Paraglaciecola sp. L3A3: one gene and its partner. The protein of the gene in region 1 interacts with the protein of each later gene in a pairwise test. Links are inferred from orthologs where the notes say so. Each region holds a gene or a part of one and is shown in the gene's direction. Other genes may lie near its edges. The genes, in order: GQR87_RS06310 and GQR87_RS00950.

Region 1 (11,740 bases):
TCGGTTATTAGATGTACCTTTCACTATGGCTGATGCTACTACATTAACCGAAGCTGGTTATGTAGGGGAAGATGTTGAAAATATCATCCAAAAATTATTACAAAAGTGTGATTATGATGTTGAAAAAGCGCAACGTGGTATTGTGTATATCGATGAGATAGATAAAATTTCTCGTAAATCAGACAATCCGTCTATAACTCGCGATGTCTCGGGTGAAGGCGTACAACAAGCTTTACTTAAGTTGATTGAAGGCACAGTCGCCTCGGTACCACCACAAGGTGGCCGTAAACACCCTCAACAAGAGTTTTTACAGGTTGATACCTCTAAAATATTATTTATCTGTGGTGGTGCATTTGCGGGCTTAGATAAAGTCATTGAGCAAAGAGCTAATACAGGTACAGGTATTGGTTTTGGTTCAGAAATTAAGAGTTCTGAAAACAAAGCTAAAGAAGGTGAGTTACTTAAAAAAGTTGAACCAGAAGATCTTGTTAAATATGGTTTGATCCCTGAATTTATTGGCCGTTTACCTGTATTAACTAGCTTAGAAGAGTTAAGTGAAGATGCGTTAATTCAAATATTGCGTGAGCCTAAAAATGCTATCACTAAACAATATTCAGCTTTATTCCATATGGAAAATACAGAGCTTGAATTCCGTGATGATGCATTACAAGCCATTGCAAAAAAAGCAATGCAAAGAAAAACAGGAGCTCGTGGATTACGCTCTATTGTTGAAGCTGTGTTACTAGATACTATGTATGATTTACCTTCCATGACTGATGTCAGTAAAGTTGTTATAGACGAAACTGTTATCAGAGGTGAATCAAAACCCATATTGATTTATGAAAATAGTGTCGAGAAAAAAGCGGCTTCAGAATAAAACTTAAAATTTGCAAAAAAGGCTCGTTAGAGCCTTTTTTTATGTCTGTGATTACTGTTATCGAACGTTTCTTCATCAATTTAAATGGAAGATGGAATTTATTTACATTGTTTTACTGTTTTTGTTTGAACTTTACCTGCCCAGCCCCATATAGTTTACAAGATAAAATATAAATGACTTAGTACGAGACCTAGTATGACAGAAGAGCGAGAAAATCACGTAGAAATTCCAGTCTTGGCTTTACGTGATGTGGTAGTTTATCCACATATGGTAATCCCCCTATTTGTAGGTAGAGAAAAATCAATCCGCTGTCTTGAAGCTTCAATGGATAAAGACAAACAAATCTTCTTAGTAGCGCAAAAAGATGCTGGAGTTGATGAGCCTCAAGTAGATGATATTTTTTCTGTAGGTACACTCGCGACTATTTTACAGCTTCTTAAGTTACCTGATGGCACAGTAAAAGTGTTAGTCGAAGGCAATAAGCGCGGAGAAATTCAAGACTTCGTTAGCACTGAAGATTTTTTTATTGCCAATGTAAAAAGCTCAGTAGATAAAGAGTTACCAGAAGCGGAACAAGAAGTACTTATCCGCTCAGCTATTTCTCAGTTTGAAGGTTATGTCAAACTGAATAAAAAAATTCCACCTGAAGTGTTAACGTCGTTAAATGGTATAGAAGATGCTGCACGTCTTGCTGACACTATGGCCGCTCACATGCCATTAAAGTTAGCAGAAAAGCAAAAAGTATTAGAAATGCTTGCTATTAACGAACGTCTAGAATATTTAATGGCCTTGATGGAAAGTGAAATCGACTTATTACAAGTTGAGAAAAAAATCCGTACTCGCGTCAAAAAACAAATGGAAAAAAGCCAACGAGAGTATTATTTGAATGAGCAAATGAAAGCTATTCAAAAAGAACTGGGTGAAGGTGAAGATTCAGTTGATGAATTTGAAGGATTAAATCAAAAGATTGTTGATGCCAAAATGCCTGCTGAAGCTGAGAAAAAAGCTACTGCAGAGCTAAATAAATTAAAAATGATGTCTCCTATGTCTGCTGAAGCAACAGTGGTCCGTAGTTATATAGAATGGCTAACAAATGTACCTTGGGTCAAACGCAGTGCGGTAAAGAAAAATTTAGCTTTGGCTGACGAAGTATTAAATTCAGACCATTATGGTTTAGATAAAGTGAAAGAACGCATTATCGAATATTTAGCTGTGCAACAAAGAGTTAAAAAACTTAAAGGGCCTATTTTATGTCTTGTAGGTCCTCCAGGTGTAGGTAAAACTTCATTAGGACAATCTATTGCTAAAGCCACAGGACGTAAATATGTTCGTATGGCCTTAGGGGGGGTTAGAGACGAAGCTGAAATTCGTGGTCATAGACGCACATACATTGGTTCTATGCCAGGTAAAATGATTCAGAAAATGGCGAAAGTTGGTGTCAAGAATCCACTTTTCTTACTTGATGAAATAGACAAAATGTCTTCAGATATGCGTGGAGATCCGTCTTCTGCATTGTTAGAAGTTTTGGATCCTGAGCAGAATAGTACTTTTAGTGATCACTATCTCGAAGTGGATTACGATTTATCTGATGTAATGTTTGTGGCTACTTCTAACAGTATGGATATTCCAGGACCTTTATTAGATAGAATGGAAGTAATTCGTTTATCCGGTTATACAGAAGACGAAAAACTGAATATTGCCACTCGACACCTAATGGAAAAACAAATATCTCGTAACGGTCTAAAAGGTGGCGAGTTAATTATCGAAGAGAGTGCCGTTATTGGCATTATTCGTTATTACACTCGGGAAGCGGGTGTCCGTAACTTGGAAAGAGAAATTTCTAAAATTTGCCGTAAGGCTGTGAAAAATATCTTATTAGACAAGTCCGTAAAACAAGTTGTTGTGAATCAAGATAACTTGAAAGAATATTTAGGAGTACAGCGTTTCGACTATGGTAAAGCCGATAAAGAAAATCAAATTGGTCAAGTTACCGGTTTAGCTTGGACTCAAGTCGGCGGTGAATTACTGACTATTGAAACCACATCAGTGGTAGGTAAAGGTAAAACAACATTTACCGGTTCTCTTGGTAATGTTATGCAGGAATCTATACAAACGGCTATGACTGTTGTACGTAGTCGCGCTGAAAAGTTACGTATTAATACAGATTTTCATGAAAAAAGAGATATTCATGTGCATGTGCCTGAAGGTGCAACTCCAAAAGATGGCCCGAGTGCGGGTATTGCCATGTGTACAGCACTGATTTCTACATTGACGGGTAATCCTGTTAGATGTGAAGTGGCCATGACAGGTGAAATTACATTAAGAGGTGAAGTATTGCCAATTGGTGGATTAAAAGAAAAATTATTGGCTGCTCATCGTGGTGGAATTAAGACAGTAATCATTCCAAAAGACAACGAAAGAGACTTAGAAGAGATCCCTGACAACGTAAAACAGGACTTAAATATCCATCCTGTGCAATGGATTGACGAGGTCTTAGTCTTGGCTTTAGCTGAAAATCCGGAGAAATTTACTCCAGTTAAGACAAATAAGTCTAAAAAATAAGCATTTTAAGGTTTTTTTTTCTGATTTTTTTAGTTTTAGGGCTTCACTATGTAAAAAGATATGGTAGCCTTTGTTCCAGATTCGCTTAAGGCCTTGTCGCAAAAGGGATTGAGACGACTCATAAATGTTACATTTTTGTAAGTTGCTTGAATTTATGTTTCAAGCTTGATATAACAATCCGGCTTCGCATGTTGCGAGTCATTAGTATAATAAATAACACATGAAGGGGTTCATATTTTGAATAAGTCAGAACTTATTGATTCTATCGCTGCAAGTGCAGACATTTCTAAAGCTGCTGCTGGTCGTGCATTAGACGCACTAACAACTGCAGTTACTACAGCACTTAAAGATGGTGATCAAGTTGCGTTAGTTGGCTTCGGAACATTCTCCGTACGTGAACGTGCTGCTCGTAGTGGTCGTAATCCACAAACTGGTGAAACTATTCAAATTTCAGCAGCTAAAGTACCTTCTTTCAAAGCTGGTAAAGCATTGAAAGACGCTTGTAACTAAGTATTAGTCGAGTTTTTTTTAAAAGGCGATGATTTCATCGCCTTTTGTTTTTGTGAAACAAAAGTTTTTTTATACCGTTGAAAGATTTACCAGAATTCCTCATTCGCTAAACACTTTTTATTTGATAATAAACATTCTTAATAATATTACTTGTTTAGTATATAATCTCGCCCGTTTACGGCAGAGGTAACCTCTCAGCTTATCGAATAACCGCTCATTTGGAGTTTGGACTTAAGTATGTTGGAAAGAATTAGAGAAGGATCACAAGGCGTTTGGGCCATGGGGATCTTAGGATTAGTGATATTAAGTTTTATGTTTGCTGGTGTAGGTAGCTACATCAACTCTTCGGGGGCAACAGTTGCGGCGAATGTTAATGGCGAAGAAATCACTCTTGATGAACTTGAAAAAGCTTATCAAAACGAACGAGCTCGTATGGAACAGCAATACGGCGATGCCTTTGCAACTTTAACCAGCGATGCTGGTTATTTACAAAACTTTAGAAAAGGTATACTTGATCGCTTAATTGGTGAAAAGCTAATGGATCAAGCGGCTGATAATCTAGGTTTACGTGTGAGTGATGAGCAGATCAAAAAAGCTATCGTCAGTATGAATGAATTTCAAATTGACGGGAAATTTGATAATGACAGATATTTGGCGATTTTACGCCAAGCAGGATATCAGCCTAGTACGTTTAGAGATTATATGCGTGTTGATATGGTACGCAGACAACTTTCTCAATCTTTGATTGGTAGCGAATTTGCGTTGTTAAATGAAGCTCAGTTTGCGCATATGATACAACAACAAACTCGTGACTTACGATATGTGACTGTACCTGCAAGTAAGTTTAATGACAAAGTTGAAGTTTCTGAAGAGCAAATATCGACATATTATCAGGCTAATATTAGTCAGTTCGATACTGAAGAAAAAGTCAGCCTAGCTTATGTTGAGTTAACGCTTGAAGATCTGATGTCTGATGTAGTGGTCACTGAACAAGAATTATCTGACTATTATCAACAGAATATTAATGACTACCGTACATCTGAAGAACGCCAGGCATCGCATATTTTATTTGAAAGTAGCGAAGATGATGACTCTGTACTTGCATTAGCTGAATCAGTTTTGGCTAAAGTGGAAGATGGTGGTGACTTTGCTGAATTGGCTAAAGAATATTCTTCTGATACTTTCAGTGCTGAAAACGGTGGTGATTTAGGTTGGTTCGGTAAAGGCATTATGGATCCGGCTTTTGAAGAAGCTGCCTTTGAACTAAATGCTGCTGGGGATGTGAGTTCTGTAGTTAAGAGTTCTTTTGGTTATCACATTATTAAGTTAACTGATGTTAAGCCTGAGGAAGTAACTGCATTTGAAGATGTAAAAGATGAAGTAACGACTAAAGTCAAAACCAGTAAAGCGGAAGAAGAGTTTTATGCACTTCAGTTACGTATTGCTGAAGTGGCTTTCGAAATGCCTGATTCTTTAGAAGAAGTAGCAGCGGTTGCCAACAAGTCTATTCAGACCACTGATTTATTTACTCGTGTTGCCCCTCCACAAGTTGTGGCTAATCCTAAAGTGGTAGCCAGTGCTTTCAGTGATGAGTTAATCGCTGAAGGTGTCAACAGTGAAGTACTTGAGTTAGGGACTAACCACATTATGGTCGTTAGAGTCGCATCTCATGAAGAAGAGAGAACCAAAGCCCTTGATGAAGTTAACCAGCAAATAAAGTCAACCCTTTTGGCTGAAGGGGCTCAGCAAGCTGCTCGAGATTGGATTTTAGATGTTAAAACTCAACTGGCTAATAATGAAGATATTACCGCTAAGCTCGATTCTATGGAGTTAAGTTGGGAAGATAAAACTGCCGTAACTCGCAATGAAGCTGGTGTTTCTAGAAGTATAATAGAAGCGACTTTTAAACTAGCTGAAAACAAAACTGAAGTAGTGGATTTGATAACTGGCGATGTAAGTTTAGTACAATTAATGAAAGTGAATGAAGGTGAAGCTGCCGATAGTATGCAAATAACAAGCATACAGACTCAACTTGCTTCACTTAAAACACAAAACCTATATTCAGCTGTGATCGAATCATTACGAGCTGAAGCGGATATCGAAATATTACAATAAGAAGTAATAGAAATTTGCACAATAAAAAAGAGCGTTATCGCTCTTTTTTATTGTCAGAAGATTATGCTCATTTGACGATATTTATCTTTGAGTTATCCACAGCACAACCGTATAGAACACTGCAATAACGGTCGAAAATGCCAATATGTAGATATACCCCTGTTTACCTTGACCTAGAGTATAGCCTTGTAATTTTAGATACGCAGTCCAAATTAAACATAAAGCTAGCGGAAATAAAAACAACATTCTTAGCACAAAACGCCTCGTGTATTTCTTTGGTTTGTTAATAAATAAAGTCTAACAGAAAAATATAGGCTTTGTATTGGTGAAGTAGTTCTTAGCAGATCAAGAATATGACCTGACTAACGCATTTCTAACATGGTGTTCACCGTTCTCGGTAATTTTGCCATAATCCTCGGTTTTATTAGTCTTTTGCCTATTTATTGCATATAATCCGCGCGAAATTTTTAATGACTCATTTGTCGATGGGTTAACTTAGTATTTATAATTGGAGTTAAAAAGATGGCTTTAGAACGCACTTTTTCTATCATTAAGCCTGATGCCGTTGCTAAAAACGTTATCGGTGCTATTTATAATCGTTTTGAATCTGCAGGTTTAAAAATTGTTGCTTCTAAAATGGTGCATTTAAGTAAAGAAAAAGCTGAAGGTTTTTATGCTGAACACAGTGAACGTCCATTTTTCGGTGCGTTAGTTTCTTTTATGACTTCTGGCCCTGTAATGGTTCAAGTGTTAGAAGGCGAAAATGCAGTATTAAAAAATCGTGAAATCATGGGAGCAACTAACCCAGCAGAAGCACTAGCCGGCACATTACGTGCAGACTATGCTGAATCAATTGATGAAAACGCTTGTCACGGTTCTGATGCTCCAGCATCAGCTGCACGTGAAATAGCATATTTCTTTTCTGATGAAGAAATTTGCCCACGCACACGCTAAGTAAAGCAGTACAATAAGTAAAAGGGAGCTTCGGCTCCCTTTTGTGTTATCAGCTATTTGAATTATTTACCAAGATAACTCTGCATTGACCCACTAATCGGTTAAAATGAATACAGTGTTTTCTGACCATTGAGGTTTATTGTGACGTCCAAAGAAGTATCGCCCAAAACTGCAAAAATAAATTTACTTGATTTTAATCGTGCAGGTCTACGTGCCTATTTTAGTGAAATAGGTGAGAAGCCATTTAGAGCAGACCAAGTCATGAAGTGGATTTATCAGCAAGGCATTTCTGATTTCGAACAAATGACAAATCTTAATAAAGTGCTTAGAGCTAAACTCATCGCTAACTGCGAAGTGAAAGCGCCAGAAATTGCTTACCAACAAAATGCGACTGATGGCACCATTAAGTTTGCTTTGCGCTTAGAAGGTGGTCAAGAGGTAGAAACTGTTTGGATCCCTGATGGAGACAGAGCCACCCTATGTGTCTCCTCTCAAGTGGGCTGCGCACTTGAATGCACTTTTTGTTCCACTGCGCAACAAGGGTTCAATCGCAATCTAAAAGTGTCAGAAATTATTGGCCAAGTTTGGCGAGTGGCGGTGACTATTGGTTTAAATAACGATACTGCTAGAAGACCGATTACGAATGTCGTCATGATGGGCATGGGTGAACCTTTACTCAATGTCAAAAATGTCGTTCCTGCTATGGATTTGATGATGGATGACTTAGCTTTTGGTTTATCGAAACGTCGCGTAACCCTTAGTACTTCTGGAGTGGTACCCGCTCTTGATAAATTAGCTGATCAAATAGATGTCGCCTTAGCCATTTCGTTACATGCTCCTGATAATGAACTGCGTAATGAATTAGTTCCGGTTAATAAAAAATATCCAATTGAAATGTTTTTGGCCAGTGTTCGTGGTTATTTGGCTAAGTCTAATGCCAACTCAGGCAAAGTCACAGTTGAGTATGTGATGTTAAATGGTGTGAATGACAGTACAGACCAAGCTCACCAGCTAGCGAAAGTACTATCAGGCACACCCTGTAAAATCAACCTGATCCCATTTAATCCTTACCCGGGGTCACCGTATACCTGTTCTAGCAATTCACGTATTGACCGTTTTGCTAAAGTCTTGATGGAATATGGTTTAGTGGTAGTGGTTCGTCGTACTCGTGGAGATGATATTGATGCTGCTTGTGGTCAATTAGTAGGCGATGTGGTGGATAGAACAAAAAGAATCATGAAAAAAAGGCTGAAAGGGGAAAATATCTCAGTAAAAATGGCACAATAGATTTTTTTATGAGACAGCTACTTTTTATGTTAAGAATAAATTGCACGTTATTATTTATCGGTATGCTATTTGTTGGTTGCGCAGGACAAAATGGTTTGTACTCTGTCTCAGATGATTTTGATCAAAATAAAGCTGCACAAAATAGAATTTCTTTAGGTTTAACTTATCTTAGAAATGGTAATTATAGCCAAGCCAAATTTAACTTAGACAAAGCATTAGAGTTTGCTCCTAGATCTGCAGATGTGAATTATGCGATGGCCTATTACTACCAAAGAGTAGAGGAAATTGACAAGGCTGAAAACGCTTATCAATTTGCTATGGACTTAGAGCCAAAAAATGCCGATATCATCAATAGTTATGGGGCATTTTTGTGCGAAAATGGTAACTACCCCAAAGCGAAAGAGTATTTTTTAAAAGCGGTGAATACTAGTAATTATATTTCTAGTGCTGAAACCTACGAAAATTTGGCAATTTGTAGCCGTAGTTTAGGTTATCCTGAAGATGCAATTGGTTATTTACGCAGCGCCGTTAACCATCAACCTGGTAGAAGTAATAGCTTATATCTTCTGGTAGAAGCGCTGATTGATACACAGCAATGGCAAGAAGCCCGTGATGTATTAAGACGCTACGAACGAATAGCTCAAGTTAGTCCCGAAAGTTTGTTAATGGCGATTAAAATTGAAAAAGGCAGTAACAATTACGCTGCTGCGAAAGACTATACCGATATGTTGGTTAAGGTGTATCCAACACATCCAGAGGTGATAGCCTTATTAAAAGCAAAAGATCCTGTGGCTATGCAACCTAAAAAAGTGCAGAAAGTTTTAAAAATACAAAAGCCAACTAGTGATAAGCCTTTGCCATTGGTCGACACTGTTTCAGCAGCAAAGCAAGAAAGTGTTACGAATAAAGCTGATGTTGTGATTGCAGAAAACACACAGTCCAATATAGAATCTGAGAACAAACTACAAGCTAGCTATCATATTGTTGCCAAAGGAGAAAATTTGTACCGAATTTCTCTTATGTATAATATAAAAATGCAACGTTTGGTAGAATGGAATAATTTATCCAAGGCCTCTGCTATATACAATGGCATGAAATTAAGCCTTGTATCCCCTAATTCTGACGAGTAATGTAATAATATGAGCGAAGAACAAGTACCAGACAAAGAAGTAGTCATTATTGGGCCCGGTGAGATTTTAAGAAAGGCGAGAGAGGCGGTTAATTTAACCCCAGATGATATCGCCTTAAAAATTCGTTTAAAAAAGACATTAATCGAAGAGCTTGAACAAGACAATTATGACATTAATATTTCGCTAACTTTTATTAAAGGTTACCTGAAGCTTTATGCTAAACAGGTTAATGTACCTGAAGCAGAAATTGTTGCTGCATTTGAAGCTTTAAATACTCAGAAAAAAGAGCCTGCAAAACTACAAAGTTTCTCTCGTCGCTTTAACCATCAAGCTAACGATGACAAATTAATGTTAGTCACTTATTTAATTGTGGCTGCCGTGATTGCTCTAGCTGTGGTTTGGTGGTTCCAACAAAGTGAAACTGAAATAAGTCTGTTTTCTGAAAATACTGTAACAATTGAGCAGGAAACCGATAACGTATCTTTAAAACCTTATTCTCAATCCAGCTCAACTGCAGAATTGACTGATGTCGAGTCAGAGATTTCTGTTGATGAATTAAGCTTGCCACCTGTCATTGAGCAAACTGAAGATACTATTACTGAACAAGTTGAAGCCGTTGGATCTAGCTTGGAGGATACACAGAATGACAATGGCGCCACTGTTTCCACAGAATTAACCAATACCCTTGATCCTATTGCAAGCCAAGTTCCGGTAACCGAAGCCCCTATTGAGTTAGTCTTTGAATTTTTAGACAACTGCTGGACTAATATATCGGATGCAACAGGTGAAGATATTGCCTACGGAGTAAAAACCAAAGGCAGGATCATGACTATCACGGGTATACCGCCTTTTGTTGTTACTTTAGGTGCGCCAGAAGTAGTGAAAATTTCTTATGATGGACAGCCTGTGGATATGTCATTCATAGTGCCAGGGCGCAGTGCCAAGTTCGAATTACCTTTATCTGAATAATCTAGAGTTAAAATATTACCATGTTTGCAGATTCTCCTATTAAACGTCGTGCCTCAAAACGCATATATGTAGGCAATGTTCCTATTGGTGATGGTGCGCCTATTGCCGTGCAATCTATGACCAACACTCTGACTACTGATGTTGCAGCAACTGTTGCCCAAATTAAAAGAATTCAAGCTGTGGGCGGTGATCTAGTAAGAGTCTCAGTGCCAACTATGGATGCAGCAGAAGCGTTTAAATTAATTAAACAACAAGTTAGCATTCCACTGATTGCAGATATTCATTTTGATTATCGTATCGCCCTAAAAGTGGCTGAGTACGGGGTTGATTGTTTACGTATTAACCCAGGCAATATTGGCTCTATGGAAAGAGTTAGAGCGGTCGTTGATTGTGCCCGTGATAAAAATATTCCAATTCGTATTGGGGTGAATGGTGGCTCTTTGGAAAAAGAAATTCAGGAAAAATACACTGAACCCACTCCAGCTGCTTTGGTTGAATCAGCTATGCGCCACGTGGATATTCTAGACAAGCTTAATTTTGATCAGTTTAAAGTCAGTGTTAAAGCTTCTGATGTTTTTTTAGCGGTAGGGGCATACCGAGAATTAGCTAAACAAATTGAACAACCCTTGCACTTAGGCATTACTGAAGCCGGCGGTATACGTGCTGGCGCAGTAAAAAGCTCTGTCGGTTTAGGTATGTTATTAGCCGAGGGCATAGGTGATACAATTCGTATTTCTTTGGCTGCCGATCCGGTGGAAGAAATCAAAGTGGGTTTTGATATTTTAAAATCCCTGAGAATTCGTTCTAGAGGCATTAATTTTATTGCTTGTCCAAGTTGCTCTCGTCAGGAATTTGATGTGATCAGTACAGTCAATGCATTAGAACAAAGATTAGAAGATTTATTAACACCCATGGATGTGTCGATTATTGGTTGTGTGGTGAATGGACCGGGAGAAGCTGAGGTTTCTGATTTAGGCTTAACCGGTGCTCGTAATATGAGTGGCTTTTATTTAGACGGTAAACGTCAGAAAGAACGATTATCTAATGATGATCTGGTTGATCAGTTAGAAAAACGGATCAGAGCCAAGGCCAGTCAGATTGATGCGGGCAATAAAATAGCCATTAAGCAGTTAAGTTAAGGCTTATGCTTATTTAGCTAGGTTATTTCCTAACCAGTGTTTTACGTTTTAGCACAAAGCCCCTATAATGCGGGGCTTTTTTTAATTATTGCAATAAGAGATTACAGTTAGTGTCGAAACAAATTCAGGCAATTCGCGGAATGAACGACTGCTTACCTACAGAAACAAGTCTGTGGCAGTACGTTGAATCCACTGCG
Region 2 (17,230 bases), 1.3 Mb from region 1 along the record:
GCTCATGAACGAAATTGCCAGTAAACCCTTTGATGACAACTCTAGTCGAACAGGTGAAGTGTTGCGTTGTAATGAAGGTGGTAATCCATGTACGCAAAGTCAAGATTTAGGGCCGGATGAGAGTAGAGAGTTGTTTAATGATGTAGACGATTATCACGGTTTGTCGGCTTCTGGTACAGATTTCAAACAGAATGCAATGGGTAGCAATATAGCGCTCGATGGAGCCGACTTGTATGCTGGATTTAGTTTGGCGGTCACTGTATTTTATGACGACAACATGGATGGGGTAGATGATGCTATAGTGGGCGGTGGGAACTATGTGGGTAATACTAAATTTATCCAAGTGCGAGTGATTACTCCCAATGACGAAGAACTTATTTTTAGTACCTTCAGGAGCAATTATTAGTGGCTCTTGTCCTTCGTTCCTCAAATACCAAAGGTTTTACTCTTATAGAATTAATTACAGTCATTATTGTACTGGGTGTTGTGTCTATAGGTGTTTCGGGGGTCATTCGCTCTGGTATGGGAATTTATGCTGATGTTATTGAACGAGATCAAATATTAAGTGAAAGTCGCTTTGTGGTTGAAAGATTAAACCGTGAGTTACGACAGGCTATTCCAAATAGTGCACGAATTAAATCTAACGGAAGCAATAGTATTCAATGTATCGAGTTTGTACCGGCACTTTGGACCAGTTTTTATACTTCCTTATCTGTTTACCCTGAAATTACCACAGCAGCTACAATAGTCGAGTTTGCCGATAATCCTGCTGGTTTTCAATTATCCACTTCAGACACTGATTATGCTTTTGTTTACCCTACCAGTAACGATGATATTTATAATTCTGCTAATAACAAAAAACATGAGGTTCTAAGCTGCACCGATACAGATGATAATGACTGTAGCACTGCTAATTCTGCTGAACATACAGCCAGTTTGACTTTATCAGGTACATTTGCCGATTATTCTCCTGCATCAAGATTATATTTTGCGCGCTATGCTGTCAGTTATTGTGCCCACAATACTGGAGAAATAAGACGCCACCAAACTGGCATTGATTTGGAGCAAACAGCTTATTCATCAGGAGGCATATTAATGGCAACTGGTTTAGTTAATGAACTGACTGATGACGATGAATTACCTTTTAAAATAGTCGGCCCTAGTCTGACTAGAAACGGTTTAGTCAATTTGTTATTAGCTTTTGAGCGGAATGAAGAAATAGTCAATTATAATATTGAGGTACATATCCCTAATGTACCTTAACCTATTTAAATCCCCTTACAGTATTAAAAACCAACAAGGTAGCATGTTGGTGATAGCCTTATTTGTGATTATTGTATTTGGCTTATTAGCGGTCACTATGACTCGGTTATTATCATCATCCTCAGAAACCGTTATTTATGAAGTATTAGGCCAACGAGCATTAAATGCTGCAAGAACTGGAGTGGAATGTAGCTTAGCGGCTAAATATCCCATATCGGGTGCCAGCGCATATTGTGTTCATTCAGTACCAATGGAAGGATTGTTAGGATTAAATAATTGTAGTTATACAGTGACTTCTAATGATGTTGCAGTAACAGATAATGGAACCATTTATAATTATTCAAAATTCATTAGTACTGGTCGTTGTGAAGCTGGAAATTATATAGTGACTCGTGAGGTTTATGTTGATGCTATGGAATAAATTTAGGCCTCTCCTGTCTAGCTCCTTATCTATAATTCTGGCTTTGATCTTGTGCTTTGTCTGTAGAATTGGATTTTCAGCAGAATTAGTTGCTTTTTATGAATTTGAACAAGACACATGGAGCAATTCGGCTAGCGTTTTAGACTCAACAGCGAACAGTAAGCATGGCTCACCTCTTGGCTCTATTGCCCCTTATTTTGACAATTTAGAGCAGAAATCTTGTTCCGCATTAACTGTCGGTTTTAATAATTCAAATAGTGAAATTAACGCTGTCGATACTGGCGTCAATATTAACGACTTGGGAAATAATGGCACGATTTCTTTTTGGTATAAAAGCAATGAAGATTGGTCTGGAGGCGGGGATAGGCAGTTACTTGATGCTAGTTTAGGGAGCCCTGATAATAAGTATTTCTTTCTTGTATTACGTTCTAATGGTTCATTAAGGTTTGGTCTCGAATACAATGGCGATGATGATTTGTATTCTACCACTGAGACTTATGCCTTTGCTGCTGATGAATGGGTGCATATTGCGGTCACATGGGATCCTATAAATGCCGCGTTACAACTATATATTAATGGTCAAAAGGCCAGTACAACTGATTATATTGAAACCCCAGGTGGTAGTACATTAGATGGGATGGGGACATTGTTTATCGGGGATAATCGTTCTACTTACGCGGTAAATGGTTCAAGCGCTAATTCTGCAAATGGTTCATTTGACGATGTGAGAATTTACAATTTTGTACAAGATAAAACGGCTATAGATTCAGACATGCAGGATGTATCTATTTGTATAAAAGATTTACTCGCTGAGTACCGCTTTGAAGAAGATTATTGGGATGGGACGGTTGATGAAGTTTTAGACAGTTCGGGCAACGATTATCATGGTGTTGTGACTAATAATTCCACAGCTAAATTTTCGTCACCTGCTTTACCAGGAAAATTAGGGACTTGTGGTTACGCAAGTCAAAATGATGGCTCAATACAAGTGACAGGTTTGCCTTTAGATACAATTACCGATGGCAGCAAAACAACCGTTACTTTCTGGATGAACTGGGATGGGACTGAAAGTTCAATGCCTATTGGCTGGAATGGTCATGATATTTGGATAGTTGGTGGCTCCATAGGATTTAATACCGGCAGTAGCGATGTATATGGCATTTCAAGTGCTGGCTTAGCTAATACGTGGCATCATTTCACAGTTGAATTTACTAACGGTAGTGTAACCGATAATCGTATATACCTAGACGGCGTAGAACAAACGTTAACTCAACGTCAGGGTACTCCGAATTTAAGTCAAGCTTACGTAGACAACACGCTACGGATTGGCGGTTGGTCAAACGATAGGAACTATGACTTTCATGGGCTAATTGATGAAGTGCGTGTATATGAAAGTGATTTAACCACAACTCAAATCGAACTTATTATGAATGAGCGACATGCGTGCCCTACCAAACCCATTGCCGAATATCGTTTTGATGAACTTCTGTATAACGATTTAGATGATGTAGTAGTTGATAGTGTTGGAGGCGCAAACGGTCAAGCCTTATCCGCTACAGTAGTTGAAGGTAAGGTATGTAATGCGGTGGACTTGACAGCCACTGGGATAGAAGATTACTTAATTTTAGATGAAAATGTTTTAACTGGGCAAACTGACTTTACCTTGTCGGTTTGGGCCAAAACAGATAAACAAAGCCATCAAAGTATATTGTCGGGTGCAGGAGCCAAGAATAATGAATTAATTATGTGGTTTCTCGATAATGATAGCTTTAGGCCCCATTTAAAAGATGAGAACAATGGTGATGTATCCATCGCACCTATAGATGATGATAATTGGCATCATTTAGTTTGGACTCGCGAGGGGGATCAAAGTTGTATTTATCAAGACAAAATTTTTAGAGGATGTGTTACCCAATTAACAGGCACTCTTGATATTCAGAGTTTAATTGTAGGCCAAGAGCAAGACAGTATCGGTGGGGGATTTGATGCCTCGCAAGCTTTTGACGGCTTGTTGGATGAATTTATGGTGTATAACCAAGCCATGAATCAAAGTGAAATTACTGCTCTTTATGACAATCAAGCTGCAGGCCTTAATGCCGATGGTAGTGCAAGAGTATGTCCAGCTCCAGCGAGTTTATTAGTGGAGTATCGTTTTGAAGAAAGTAGCTGGGATGGTACTGCTGACGAAATTTTAGATTATTCGGGTAATGATTTTCATGCTCAAGTCAATCATAACTCGGTACCCGCAACGGCAACACCGGCCTTAGTGGGTAAGTTGGGTACCTGTGGATATGCTAGCCAAAACGATGGAGCCATACAGGTAACAGGTTTACCCTTAGATACCTTGACCGATGGGGTTAAAACCAGTGTTACTTTTTGGATGAACTGGGATGGCACCAATAGTGTTATGCCTGTTGGTTGGAGGTCGCATGATATTTGGATGGTTGGTGGTTCTATGGGGTTTAATACCGGTACTGGGGATCTATATGGGATTTCTAGTGCCGATCTAGCCAATGGTTGGCACCATGTTGTAGTTGAATTTACTAATGGTAGTGTCACAAATAACCGTATTTACATAGATGGTATTGAGCAAGTACTCACTCAACGACAAGGTACACCTACAAAAAGTCGAACTTATATCGATAGTGAATTTCGTATCGGTGGTTGGGCAGCTAATGCTGGATATGATTTTCACGGTTTAATCGATGAAGTTCGGATATATCAAGGTGTTTTAACAACTACAGATGTTCATACTATTATGGATGAACGACACAGTTGCCCTGTTCCCGATCATTATGAAATACAGCACAATGGACAAGGACTGACTTGTGAGGCTGAATCCATGACGATCAAGGCTTGTGCGAATGAAAGCTGTGATACCTTGTATAGTAATGAAACCACAATCAACCTGTCGCCACTTGGCTGGTCGCAAGATTCTTTAGTATTTACTGGGCAGATGACAACTAGCTTAAGCGTCACAAATGCAAGTACGATTACTATGGAAAAAACTAGTGCTAATCCAGATGCACCTTTACGTTGTTTTAATGGTGGCACTGAAACCTGTGAAATAGAGTTTGTCGATTCCGCTTTTGTGTTTTTTGGAAATACAGAAGGAGATTTATTACCCGATCAATTAGCAGAAACAAATTTCCTCAATGTAAACCTGCGTGCAGTAGAAAAGGACACCTCTACTGGTTCTTGTAAAGTAGCATTAATAGGTACCACCAACATAACGTTAGGTTACGACTGCATAAACCCAACAGAAGATAAATGTATCACTCCTTTTTCTGGTATTGCCATTGCCGGAGATGGCACTGGAGAATCAACAGGCGTGTATCCATTAACCTTTGATTCTAATGGTCATGCCGAACTTACTGGCCTAAGTTATGCCGATGCTGGCAGATTGCAGTTGAGTGCTGAAAGTAGTGCTGGTGGTTCAATTTTAAAAGGTTCAGCAACTGTTGATGTCTATCCTAGCTACTTAAAATTAAGCATAACTGACGGAGCATTATTATATACAGGCGCCGGCGATACTGACTTATACAGAGCAGGCTTAGGTTTTAGTTATACAATTGGTGCTTACGGCGAAAATGATAATTTATTGCCAAATTATCAAGCAGAAAATTTAGCACTAAAAGTCATCAGGGATTATCCTATTGTTGCTGACACAGTAGACGGTAATTTTAAATACAAAGATGGGGGGACAGTGACAAGTGCAACTGGCAGCCCTAGTTTTTATAGCGTTAGCGGAGTTGGGTTTACTGATGGCAAATATACTTATGAAACGGCCTATTATAGCGAAACCGGTCGTATTACTTTAGATGTTGAAGACTCAGATTATTTGGCTAACACAATTGCTTCTGAGTCTAGTTTAAGCCTAGGCACCTTTATTCCAGCCTATTACTCAGTGAGCGAAGAGGCAGGAGCTTCAGCTCCTGCTTTGCAAAATACTCATGTTAATGTAAGTAGTAGTAATTTTACTTATCTAGGGCAGGCTATATCATTTTCCAAAGAATCGACTTTATTGATTACCCCTAAAAATGCACTAGACCAAGTCACAAAAAATTATATTTATGGCGGTTGGAACTACGCACCGACTCTAACGGATTTAAAAACCGCTGCTAAATTGAGTTTTACTGATACTAGTAGTTATGTGGGAAGTTCTCAGGTCGTCCATCAAAATGCGCCCATAATGACTACAGTGGCAGCAGAATTTGCTCAGCGTATAGAACTGTTTGATACTCAGGTAACATATAATAAGGTTGATTCTAGTAATCTGATGTATGGTCCTGTTGACCCTTTTGATGCAAAGTTAAATATTAATTTTTTAGCGCCATTTTTTACTGACGAAAATGGAATTTGTTATCGTCAAAATTATGCAGATAGCAGTTGTGATGGTTATTATTTTAATGATGTGGAAGGAGCTAACCTGCGTTTTGGGCGTTTAGCATTGCATAGTAATTACGGCCCTGAAACTGAAGCACTTCAAGTGCCATTAATAGCTGAGTATTATCAAGGTGGGAAATGGTTAACAAATATCGATGATAATCAGACTGCGATTAATTTTGATGAAGCTACTGGGCATTTAATTTTGAAACCTTTAGGCAGTGTTGATTTGACCGATGACCTTAATAATATTTCTAGCGATGGCATTTTGCTGTTGGGGGAAGCTGATAAAATTGGAGATTTAATTTTTAATGGCCCTAATTCGCAAGGCGAAGTCTTATTACAGTTAAATACGCTGTTGGCGCCAACAACTTGGCCTGAATATTTAAATTACGACTGGAATGGAGATAAAGTCATTTGTAATTTAGCGACGTGTCCTGATGGTCCTGACTCTGGTTCTGCTGCAGACGAGACGGATTATCCTAATGCAACTATCAGTTTTGGCTTATTTAGAGGCAATGATCGTATTATTCAGTGGCGAGAGGTGTTTAACTAAGCTTAGAGTAAAGGGGAACCTAGTAAATAAATCAACTTTGCATGTCTAACATGCTTGCGCTTTTTGTTATAACTCAATAGCATAGGCTGACAAAGTTGTGAGTTGGCAGGCTATCGCCTGTTTTGTATCATAACAATAAAAATAGTTGCCATTAGGCAATCAGTTTGGAACCCAATAATGAACCGTATAGCTCAACTGACTTTTATCGTTGCCCTTTCTTTTAGCCAATTTATTTTGGCTGCTTCAGTTTCTGATATTGAACAAAAAATTTCTAGCAAACAATCCGAATATGACAATTACAACAGTAATTTAGATGCTGAAATAGGTGTTGCAGGATCTTTAGAAAGAGAATTGGCTGAATTAAGACAAAATGTCACTTTGGCAGAAGCTGATCGGCAATCAGCTTTGATAGAAATGAATATTCAGTACGAAAAAGTCATTGATAATCCTGATCTAGATATTACCCCTGTGCGTGCAACATACGCAAAAGCGGTAAGAACTCACAAAGCAATTAAAGATGCGATTACAAGTAAATACAATGAATGGCAAACTAAATTACAAGATATTGAGCAAATGCAGGTGTCTAAACATAGCTTGCTAAATACCATTGAAGGGCTGAAAGAGCAATTACATGGCGCCCGTATAGATCGTTTGTACCAAGAGTTTAATCGAAACGAAGCTGTAGTTGTTAGCCATAAAATTGCATGTGATAAAGATGAAACCTTATCTAAATGTACTGAACGAGGTAAATCATTAGCTAAGCAGAAAGCATCAAAACGCTTTTTGGATAGTGTTTACGATAGTTTAAGTGAAGCAGAACAAGCCAAAAAAAGAAGACAAACGACAGACGCTTCAGTTCAAGTTTTACGTAGTGAAGTGGCTGATAGCAACTTTAGTGGTCAAGGTAACTATAACGTTAAGATGAATTTGCAATTGCAAGGCAACTTGAAGCGTTCAGAAGGGTGTGAATTATTAGGTTTAGATAAACGTTATTGTGCCAATGTTAAACGTTCTAAAAATGTTAAAATTTCTGCTGCACCCCCTATACTAGTGACCGACGAGTCTGTTATGTATGAATTAACAGTACGCTCAAATGTGTTTGATGACGAAGTATTTATTAATGGAGTCAGTTATGGCTCAACTAAGTTACAAATCATGTTACCTACTGGTGAACATGAAGTGGAAGTAGTGAAACGTGGGTATGAGCCGAGTCGTCAACAAATTACCTTAAACGAGTCAAAAACTCTTAGGGTTGAATTGGATAGAGCGCAATATCGTTTTAGTAAAGGTGAGCGTATTCAAGATATTTTAGCCGGTGACATTCCAGGACCCAATTTAGTGGTAGTGCCAGCAGGTAATTTCCGTATGGGTGACATCACAGGGTTAGGTTTAGCTAACGAAAGGCCAGTACAAACTAAAAATTTAACACAATCATTTGGTATCAGTGAAACTGAAGTCAGTGTGAAAGAGTTTGAGATATTTGTGAATGCCACAAGTTATGTGACAGACGCTGAAAAAGATAAAGGTTGTGCATCTTACCAAGAAGGAAAAGCGGTGTGGGAAGACAACCGTAATTGGCGTAGTCCTGGTTTTATGCAAAATGAAACTAGTCCTGTAGTTTGTGTGAGTTTAAAGGATGCTCAGGCATATGTTGATTGGATTTCTAAAGCAAGTAGCCACGCATATAAATTGCCAACAGAAGTCCGTTGGGAATATGCCGCTAGAGCCGGTAAAGAAACAGATTACTGGTGGGGTGTAGGCGTAGATACTGATAATGCCAACTGTGGTTGGTGTGGTAGCCAATGGTCTAATGTTAGTACTGCTCCAGTGGGCTCATTTGAACGTAATGACTTTGGTTTGTTTGATACAGTAGGTAACGTTTGGGAATGGACTGTTAGCGATAAAAACGCGAGTAGAGCGGTAGTTCGAGGTGGAGCTTGGAATTTTGCCCCTCGATTAGCTCGGGCGTCAACTCGAATGGAGTTAGATGGTAGCTTCCGTTCAAACTATATTGGTTTTAGAGTAGTAAGAGAACAGTAAATTTATACATAAATTATGTACAAATAAAAATCCCGACTTATTGTCGGGATTTTTTTGTTTGCATATTTTAGGGCAATCCGAATTAGCAAGTATCATAGCAAGACGACTAAATTACTATGCACTCAAAATGATCTAGTGGCTTTATAATTTAGCTATACGGTCATTTATTTACTTAGATTGGTATTACTAACAAAAAAAGTGCCAAAACTGCATTTATTATCATCTTGTTGAACCTCAACCCTTGCTGAAATCTAGGTGCGTTGGTAAAGTTAGCGGATATTTATAAATTACCAACCAGGATTCGGTTTTTCCATGTTTAAGAAGCTTCGGGGAATGTTCTCTAATGATTTGTCCATCGACCTCGGTACAGCAAACACTCTGATTTATATTAAAGATCAGGGAATTGTTCTTAATGAGCCTTCAGTTGTTGCTATTCGTCAAGAGCGAGCCGGTGGACCTAAAAGTGTTGCCGCAGTGGGTCGTGAAGCGAAACAAATGTTGGGTAGAACACCAGGTAACATAAAAGCGATAAGACCTATGAAAGATGGTGTTATTGCAGATTTTTATGTGACTGAAAAAATGTTACAGCATTTTATCAAACAAGTTCATGATAATAATTTTTTACGTCCTAGCCCTAGAGTGCTGGTATGTGTACCTTGTGGTTCAACCCAAGTTGAACGTAGGGCGATTCGCGAATCTGCTCTAGGAGCTGGAGCTCGTGAAGTTTATCTAATTGATGAGCCAATGGCTGCCGCTATTGGAGCGGGCTTACCTGTTTCAGAAGCCACAGGTTCAATGGTAGTAGATATAGGTGGTGGTACCACTGAAGTCGCTATTATTTCATTAAACGGTATTGTTTATTCGTCTTCAGTACGGATCGGTGGTGATAAGTTTGATGAAGCCATCATTTCATATATTCGTCGTAATTTTGGTTCACTTATCGGTGAAGCGACAGCAGAGCGAATTAAGCATGAAATTGGTGCTGCCTATCCTGGTGAAGAAGTGAAAGAAATCGAAGTGCGTGGCCGTAATTTGGCCGAAGGTGTTCCTCGTGGATTTACCCTTAATAGCAACGAAATTTTAGAAGCTTTACAAGAACCGTTAACCGGTATTGTCTCTGCAGTTATGGTTGCTTTAGAGCAATCCCCGCCGGAATTAGCATCTGATATCTCTGAACGAGGCATGGTGTTAACAGGTGGTGGCGCATTATTGAAAGATTTAGATCGTTTGTTGATGGAAGAAACCGGCATTCCTGTTGTAATTGCTGATGATCCTCTAACTTGTGTGGCAAAAGGTGGTGGTAAAGCTTTTGAAATGATCGATATGCACGGTGGCGATCTTTTCAGTTACGAGTAATTGGAAGAAATTTAATATAGTAAGTGAGGCAGCTTTAAGCTGCCTTCAGGCAAACGTACATGAATCTAATGTTTTCTAGAGGTCCCTCTCTACAAAGTCGCCTAGCTCTAGGGTTGTTATTGTCGGTAGCCTTGATCTTGTTTGATCATAAATTCAATGGATTCGGTACAACCCGCGTTTACCTTAATTCTTTGGTGAGTCCATTACAATATTTAGCCAATTTACCCGGCGAAATGTTGAATGCTAGTGCCAATCGCTTGGTCTCTCAGGAACGACTAATAGAAGAAAATGCTAAATTGACTCATGATGCAGTGTTAATGAGTGAGCAGTTGCAACGTTTTACTTTTTTACAGCAAGAAAATGTGCGTTTACGTCGTTTGTTAAACTCTCCTGTGAAAAATGGCACTAAAAAATCAGTTGCTGAATTAATGGCGGTGGATAACAATCCTTACAGTCATCAGATAGTGATAAATAAAGGAGCAATAAACGGCGTTTTTGAAGGACAACCTGTGTTGGATGATAATGGTGTGGTGGGGCAAATCATGCAAGTAAGTTCAACTAATAGTCGGGTGTTATTACTAGCGGATGTCACTCATTCTATTCCTGTTCGAGTTGCACGTAATAATGTACGCTTAGTCGTTTCAGGTTCTGGCAGTTTACGTGAATTATTTATACCTCATGTCCCTCACAGTAGCGATCTAAAAGTGGGGGATTTATTAATATCATCTGGGTTAGGCAATGTATTTCCCGAGGGATATCCAGTGGCGAAAGTTAGTTCAATTATTCGTGATGAAAGCCGACCTTTTGCTCAGGTGACGGCTGTTCCTGTGGCACAACTGGACAGGTTAAAGTATTTATTATTACTCTGGCCTAGTGAAGATTTAACTAAAGAGGCCCTAGCAGAATGAGTTTCCGTAACTATTCTATAGCGCTGAGTCTTATGATTGCCCTGGTGTTACAGATAACACCTATGCCAGCAATAGTTGATCTTTATCGACCTGATTGGGTCATGTTAGTACTGAGTTATTGGGTTTTAGCGTTACCTAACCGAGCGAATGTAGGTGTGGCCTTAGTTGCCGGCTTATTCTTAGATATTCTGGTTGGTACTAGCATGGGAGTACATAGTTTTGCTCTGTGTTTAACCACATATGTTCTGGCTGCCAATTATCAAAGGTTACGAAATTATTCGGTTTGGCAACAATCTATTGTGATTGGATTGCTTAATGCTTTATATAACTTAGTTATCTTTTGGTTATTACATTTATTAACAGATATCTACTTTCTATTTGATTACTTATGGCCTGTAGCAAGTGCTATGGTAATTTGGCCTTGGCTCTTTTGGTTATTACGTAGAATTCGTCGTCAGTTAAGATTACATTAAATATGCTTATTTTAGCATCTCAGTCCCCTCGTCGAGTTGAGTTACTTAAGCAACTTGGTGCTAATTTCATCCAGTGTTCAGTCAACATTGATGAAACTCCAATAATAAATGAAAATCCGAAATCGTATGTTCTTAGAATGGCCAAAGAAAAAGCCCTTACAGGTTTTACTAGAGCTAAAGATAAAACGGCTTGGGTTCTGGGGGCGGATACCAGTGTTGTATTTGAAGGTACTATATTAGGTAAACCGGAAAACAAATCGGCTGCTCACAATATGCTGAAGTTACTGGCTAATAACACCCATCAAGTCTATACCGCAGTGTCTATAACAGGAAATAAACAACAAAAAACGATATTAGTTGAAACTCAAGTGCAATTTGCTCCTCTAACCAATAGTCAGATCGATTGGTATTGGACTACTGGTGAGCCACAAGATAAGGCTGGAAGTTATGGTATACAAGGTTTAGGCGGACAATTTGTGAAACAAATTAGTGGTAGCTATAGTGCAGTAGTAGGCTTACCTTTATATGAAACAAAGTCATTATTAATGGAATTTGGAGTACTGAATGAGTGCTGAATTATTAATTAATGTTACACCGTCTGAATCTAGAGTGGCATTAATCGAAAATGGAATTTTGCAAGAAATTCATATTGAAAGACATACCAAGCGTGGTTTAGTAGGTAATATTTATCGAGGCAAAGTCAGTCGAGTTTTACCTGGTATGCAGGCGGCGTTTGTCGATATCGGTCTAGACAAAGCGGCCTTTTTACATGCATCGGATATTGCTATACATAGTGAAATAGAAGAAGAAATTAATTCTAATCATATTGAAAAGCAAGATATACGAGAGTTAGTCAGAGACGGTCAGAACATTGTTGTACAAGTAGTAAAAGATCAAATAGGCACAAAAGGTGCGAGATTAACTACTGACATAACTATTCCCTCTCGATATCTGGTGTTTATGCCTAGTGTAGAACATGTAGGTGTGTCGCAAAGAATTGAAGATGAAGCAGAAAGAGAGCGTTTAAAAGGGCTAGTTCAAGACTTTTGTAGCGAAAATGGCGGTTTTATTTTACGCACAGCCGCTGAAGGAGTGAAAGCCCAAGAGCTGACACAAGACGCAGATTTTCTAAGGCGCTTGTGGGATAAAATACGTTCAAGAATGAAAAATAAATCTCATATTTTGTACGAAGATTTACCTTTAGCTAGACGGGTTTTACGAGATTTTGTGGGGACCGAACTTGATAGAATACGTATCGATTCGAAGTTGTCCTTTAATGAATTACAACAATTCACTAAAGAATACGCTCCCGAGCTAAATAAGTTATTGGAATATTACCCAGGTGATAGACCTATTTTTGATCTGTATGACGTTGAAAATGAAGCTCAACGTTCATTAGAAAGACGAGTTGATTTAAAATCTGGTGGCTATTTGATCATAGATCAAACTGAAGCTATGACTACAATTGATATTAATACTGGGGCATTTGTTGGGCATCGAAATTTAGAAGAAACCATTTTTAATACCAACATTGAAGCGACTCAAGCTATTGCTAGACAGCTTAGGTTACGTAATTTGGGTGGCATGATATTAATCGACTTTATTGATATGTCGGATGCCGACCATAAAAGACGTGTAATGCACAGCTTAGAGGTCGCATCTAGTAAAGATCGAGCTAAAATTAATATTCATGGCTTTACTCAACTGGGTTTAATTGAAATGACCCGCAAACGTACCCGTGAAAGTTTAGAGCATATTTTGTGTGGTGAGTGCCCGGTTTGTAAAGGTAGAGGGTCAGTCAAAACAGTTGAGACTGTTTGTTTCGAAATCATGCGTGAAATTGTTCGAGTTAACCGCGCTTACGATGCAGATAAATTTGTAGTATATGCCTCACCAGCAGTAGTTGAAGCACTGTTAGGTGAAGAATCTCATATGTTGGCTGAGTTAGAAATGTTTGTCACTAAACAAATTAAAGTACATACAGAAGCTTTATATAGCCAAGATAAATTTGATGTAGTTATGATGTAAATGACACAAATGAGAATATAAATAACGTGAAAAAAGAGTCGAAGTCAGCGTCATTTTATGTCGCCTATGTGATCAAAAAGCTTTGGGCCCTTGTTGCCTTGAGCTTAGTTGTGATTGCGGTGACTTTAAGTGTCGTGCGTTATTCTTTGCCTTACATGAATGAACAAAAACACTATTTAGAAGATTGGTTATCTGCACAAGTCGGCACACAAATTGTTATTGGTGAAATTACTGCTAAATGGCAAGGGGTAGGGCCTGCTATTGTACTTCGTGATGTGCAACTTGCCAATAATGATAAGTTACCTATAAAGCTGAGTATTGCTGAAACCGCCATCGAAGTGGATTTTTGGGAATCGATACTTGCCAAGCAAATACAGTCGAATAAATTCGATCTAAATGGATTAGAGCTAACCATAGATCTGGCTTCAATAGAACAAGAAGAAGCAGAAGCTCCAATTATTGATGCTCTCGAAGAATTATTTTTACAACAACTACAGTTATTCTCAATTAGTAACAGCAAAATTATTATTGATACTCCTCATGATCAACAAGTTGTCGTTATTGACCAAGTGTCTTGGGTCAACAAAGGTTTACATCATCAAGGTGTTGGTCAATTACAGATTGAAGATATAGCCAAAAATTCTGCATCTTTTATTCTGGATTTACATGGTGATGAGAAAGAGCTGACCGGCACTTTCTTTGCTAAAGGAGAAGAAGTCGATTTATCTCCTTGGGTAGAACAATGGTTGGTGACACCTCATGAGTTAGTAGAAAGCCGTGGCAGTTTTGTGATGTGGGCAACGATCGGACAGCAAAGTGTGCAGTCTATCCAATTAGATTTATCTAATAGCCGTTTTAAATGGAATACCACTCAAGGTGAAGTTACTGCAGCAGTTTTAGGTGGGCAAATTAGTGCTAATCCTCAACAAGCTAACTGGTTATTTAATTTGGATAACCTGACCCTGCAAATTAATGATCAGGTTGTCGTCACAAACTGGTTAGGTAAGCTTGATAAAACTGGTTCTCTGGTAATTCAAAATAAGCATAGTGTCAGTCTTGCGCCTATATTAACTTTATCGCCTTTATTACTTGACGGTGCTGCAGTCGCATTTATCAACAGTCTGCAACCTGAAGCCAAACTTAATACTTTTGTGATGAGTCGTTCTGTCAGTGGTGAGCTTGCGATTAAAGCGGCATTGACTGATATTCAATGGCAACAAACATCTATGTTACCTAGGATGCAGGGACTTAATGCCGACTTGAACTGGTTTAATAATGAAGGCAAATTGGCTGTTAAAAGTAAAGCTGGCACTTTAGTAATAGATAAGCTATTAACCCATGATATTGAGTACCAACGATTTTTTGCTGACTTTTATTTCCAGACTGGGCAGCAAGGCTTTTCAATATCATCTGAGAATGCACTATTTAAAAGTGATTTAGTGAGTTTTAGTCCCAGTTTATTCTACGACAGTGAGAGTGACTTTTTATCTTTTAGCGCAAAACTAGATGCGATAGATGTTACCAATTTGCCAAAATTATACCCAATAGAATTAATGGGGCAAGAAACCAGAGCTTACCTGATTGAGTCATTAAATAGCGGTACTATTTCCAGTGGCGATATACTCTGGCATGGAGAATTAAGTTCATTTCCATTTGAGCAAAATCAGGGGGTTTTTCAAGTTGGACTTGAGGTGAAGAATGGAGATTTTAAATTTTCACCTGACTGGCCTGCACTGACCGAACTTGATGTTTCAGTTTTGTTTGAAAATCAAAGTTTATCGTTAGCTAGTACTAAAGGAAAATTATTAGATGTAGATCTAACAGAGTTAGCGGCAAATATTCCCACTTTAAGTCATGCTGCTGTTTTAACTATTGAGGCGAAAGCACAAGCACAAGGGCCGCAAGTTACCGAACTGATGTTGCAGTCTAGTTTGGCTGACACTTTAGGCCTAACGTTACAAAAGGTTCAAGTAAGAGGCGCTCTGCGTACAGATTTAAATTTGCATATTCCTTTAACGGGTAAAGGTGTGGTGGTAGAAGGTCAAGCGTACTTATCAAAAAATCAAGTCTCGATTGTCGATCTCGGCCTAACATTAGAAAAAGCTAAAGGTAAGATACAATTTGTTAATGATGAAATTAATTTCAAAGGTCTTAACGCTTTATTATTACAGCAAAAAGTGGCCGTAGACTTTTCTGGTTCGCAACAAGAGCAAGGATATCAAACAGATATTAAAGTGAATGGCGACTGGCAAATAACACCCTTATTAGAAAAAAATTATCCTGATGTAATGCCATATTTATCTGGGCAAAGTGTATGGAGCGCCCAAGTTGCATTAACTCTTCTGACTAACGGTTACGTTTATAATGCTGAGATTACGACTAATTTAAAAGATTTAGTTTCAACCCTACCCACACCATTTGCAAAGAATAGCGGGCGGTTATTACCCTTGAAGGTTAGTAGTCAAGGAAACCAACAAGCATCATCGGTTAAAGTTACCTTAGGAGATGAAGTACAGTTTAACGGTAATTTGCCCCATCAAGATATGCAATTTTCTAGAGCTCATTTAGATATAGGTGAAACTGATTTGGTGGGCATGGGCTTAGGTTTTAGTATTTCAGCAAATTTACCTGAGTTAGATATTAGCCAATGGTATCAGGTAATTGGCAGCATAATTACCGAAGAAACACAGCAAGGTACTCCTTTATTAGAAGCTCCAAAACGAATTTTTCTCGATGCAGACAATGTCTTGTTTGCTGGGCAAAAGTTAACTGATTTTAACATGGTGGCCAAAAATACTAGTGATGCTTGGTTATTAGATGTCAATGCTAAGCAGGCCCGTATGGAAGTGGTCATATATAAAGATTGGTTGAGTAAAGGGATCAACGTTAATGCTGATTATATTCAGTTAACTGAATGGCAAACTAATGACTCAGAAAATGAAAATCTATTTGTGCCAGAACGTGAGTCTATGCCGCCTATTAGCTTCTCTTGTGCTCGTTGTAGCTACTTAGATAGTCAACTTGGGAAAATAGACATTAACCTCTCCAGATCAAGTACAGGTATGAAAATTGACAATGTTAGATTGAATAATGGTGATGGTTTATTCAATGGCACAGGCGATTGGTTTTTAATCAAAGGGAAAAGTAGCACACGTCTAAAAGGTGAGTTTAGTAGTTCTGACTTTGGTGCTTTTCTTAAAGGCTTTAATTTTGACTCAGGGATTAAAGATTCTGAAGCATCTTCTAAGTTTGATTTAAGTTGGCAAAACGCGCCATACGAATTTAATTTTGAGTCTTTGAATGGCGCGGTTGATTGGCACTTAAGTGATGGTTATCTAACAGAAGTAACAGATAAAGGTTCTCGCATATTTAGTTTATTAAGTCTTGAATCTTTAGTCAGGAAATTAACTTTAGATTTTAGGGATGTATTCGCCAAAGGCTTCTTTTACGATAAAATTGATGGCAGTTTTCAAGTGAAAAATGGTGTTGCTGATACACGGGATACTGTAGTCGACGGTGGAGCAGGCGAAATTACTATGAGGGGATATACAGATCTCACCGCCAAACAGCTTAACTATCACATAGAGTTTGCTCCTAAAGTGACTTCGAGCTTACCTGTGATAGTTGCGTGGATGGTCAACCCTGCTACGGCTCTAGCGGCTTTAGCTATCGATCAAGTATTAACTTCTGCGAAGGTTATTTCGAATATCAAATTTTCTTTAACTGGCACATTAGACGATCCTGTATTAACCGAGCTAGGGCGTGATAGCAAAGAAGTGAGCTTGCCTGCTAGAGCAAA

Evidence for each region.
Region 2: the proteins of GQR87_RS06310 (region 1) and GQR87_RS00950 interact in binary tests that used the Escherichia coli proteins (3 or more experiments, as listed by UniProt). The link is inferred for Paraglaciecola sp. L3A3 from one-to-one orthologs.

What each region holds. Positions count from the first base shown.
Region 1 is NZ_CP047023.1:1,510,656-1,522,395, forward strand. The notes cover bases 8,544-11,424. They hold GQR87_RS06310 (RodZ domain-containing protein), read left to right. Parts: upstream 8,544-9,444; coding sequence 9,445-10,404; downstream 10,405-11,424. Other genes in these bases: pilW (type IV pilus biogenesis/stability protein PilW), read left to right, coding at 8,544-9,435; ispG (flavodoxin-dependent (E)-4-hydroxy-3-methylbut-2-enyl-diphosphate synthase), read left to right, coding at 10,425-11,424. Also shown: ATP-dependent protease ATP-binding subunit ClpX, read left to right, coding at 1-877; lon (endopeptidase La), read left to right, coding at 1,073-3,439; GQR87_RS06285 (HU family DNA-binding protein), read left to right, coding at 3,677-3,949; GQR87_RS06290 (SurA N-terminal domain-containing protein), read left to right, coding at 4,187-6,064; ndk (nucleoside-diphosphate kinase), read left to right, coding at 6,587-7,018; GQR87_RS06300 (bifunctional tRNA (adenosine(37)-C2)-methyltransferase TrmG/ribosomal RNA large subunit methyltransferase RlmN), read left to right, coding at 7,160-8,305; more of pilW, read left to right, coding at 8,332-8,543; more of ispG, read left to right, coding at 11,425-11,543; hisS (histidine--tRNA ligase), read left to right, coding at 11,654-11,740.
Region 2 is NZ_CP047023.1:217,521-234,750, forward strand. The notes cover bases 8,059-11,000. They hold GQR87_RS00950 (rod shape-determining protein), read left to right. Parts: upstream 8,059-8,978; coding sequence 8,979-10,022; downstream 10,023-11,000. Other genes in these bases: GQR87_RS00945 (formylglycine-generating enzyme family protein), read left to right, coding at 8,059-8,666; mreC (rod shape-determining protein MreC), read left to right, coding at 10,082-10,930; mreD (rod shape-determining protein MreD), read left to right, coding at 10,927-11,000. In the rest of the region: GQR87_RS00925 (prepilin-type N-terminal cleavage/methylation domain-containing protein), read left to right, coding at 1-406; GQR87_RS00930 (PilW family protein), read left to right, coding at 406-1,263; GQR87_RS00935 (MSHA biogenesis protein MshP), read left to right, coding at 1,253-1,684; GQR87_RS00940 (LamG domain-containing protein), read left to right, coding at 1,734-6,626; more of GQR87_RS00945, read left to right, coding at 6,804-8,058; more of mreD, read left to right, coding at 11,001-11,403; GQR87_RS00965 (nucleoside triphosphate pyrophosphatase), read left to right, coding at 11,406-11,978; rng (ribonuclease G), read left to right, coding at 11,968-13,431; GQR87_RS00975 (YhdP family protein), read left to right, coding at 13,458-17,230. UniProt on the Escherichia coli protein: Forms membrane-associated dynamic filaments that are essential for cell shape determination. Acts by regulating cell wall synthesis and cell elongation, and thus cell shape.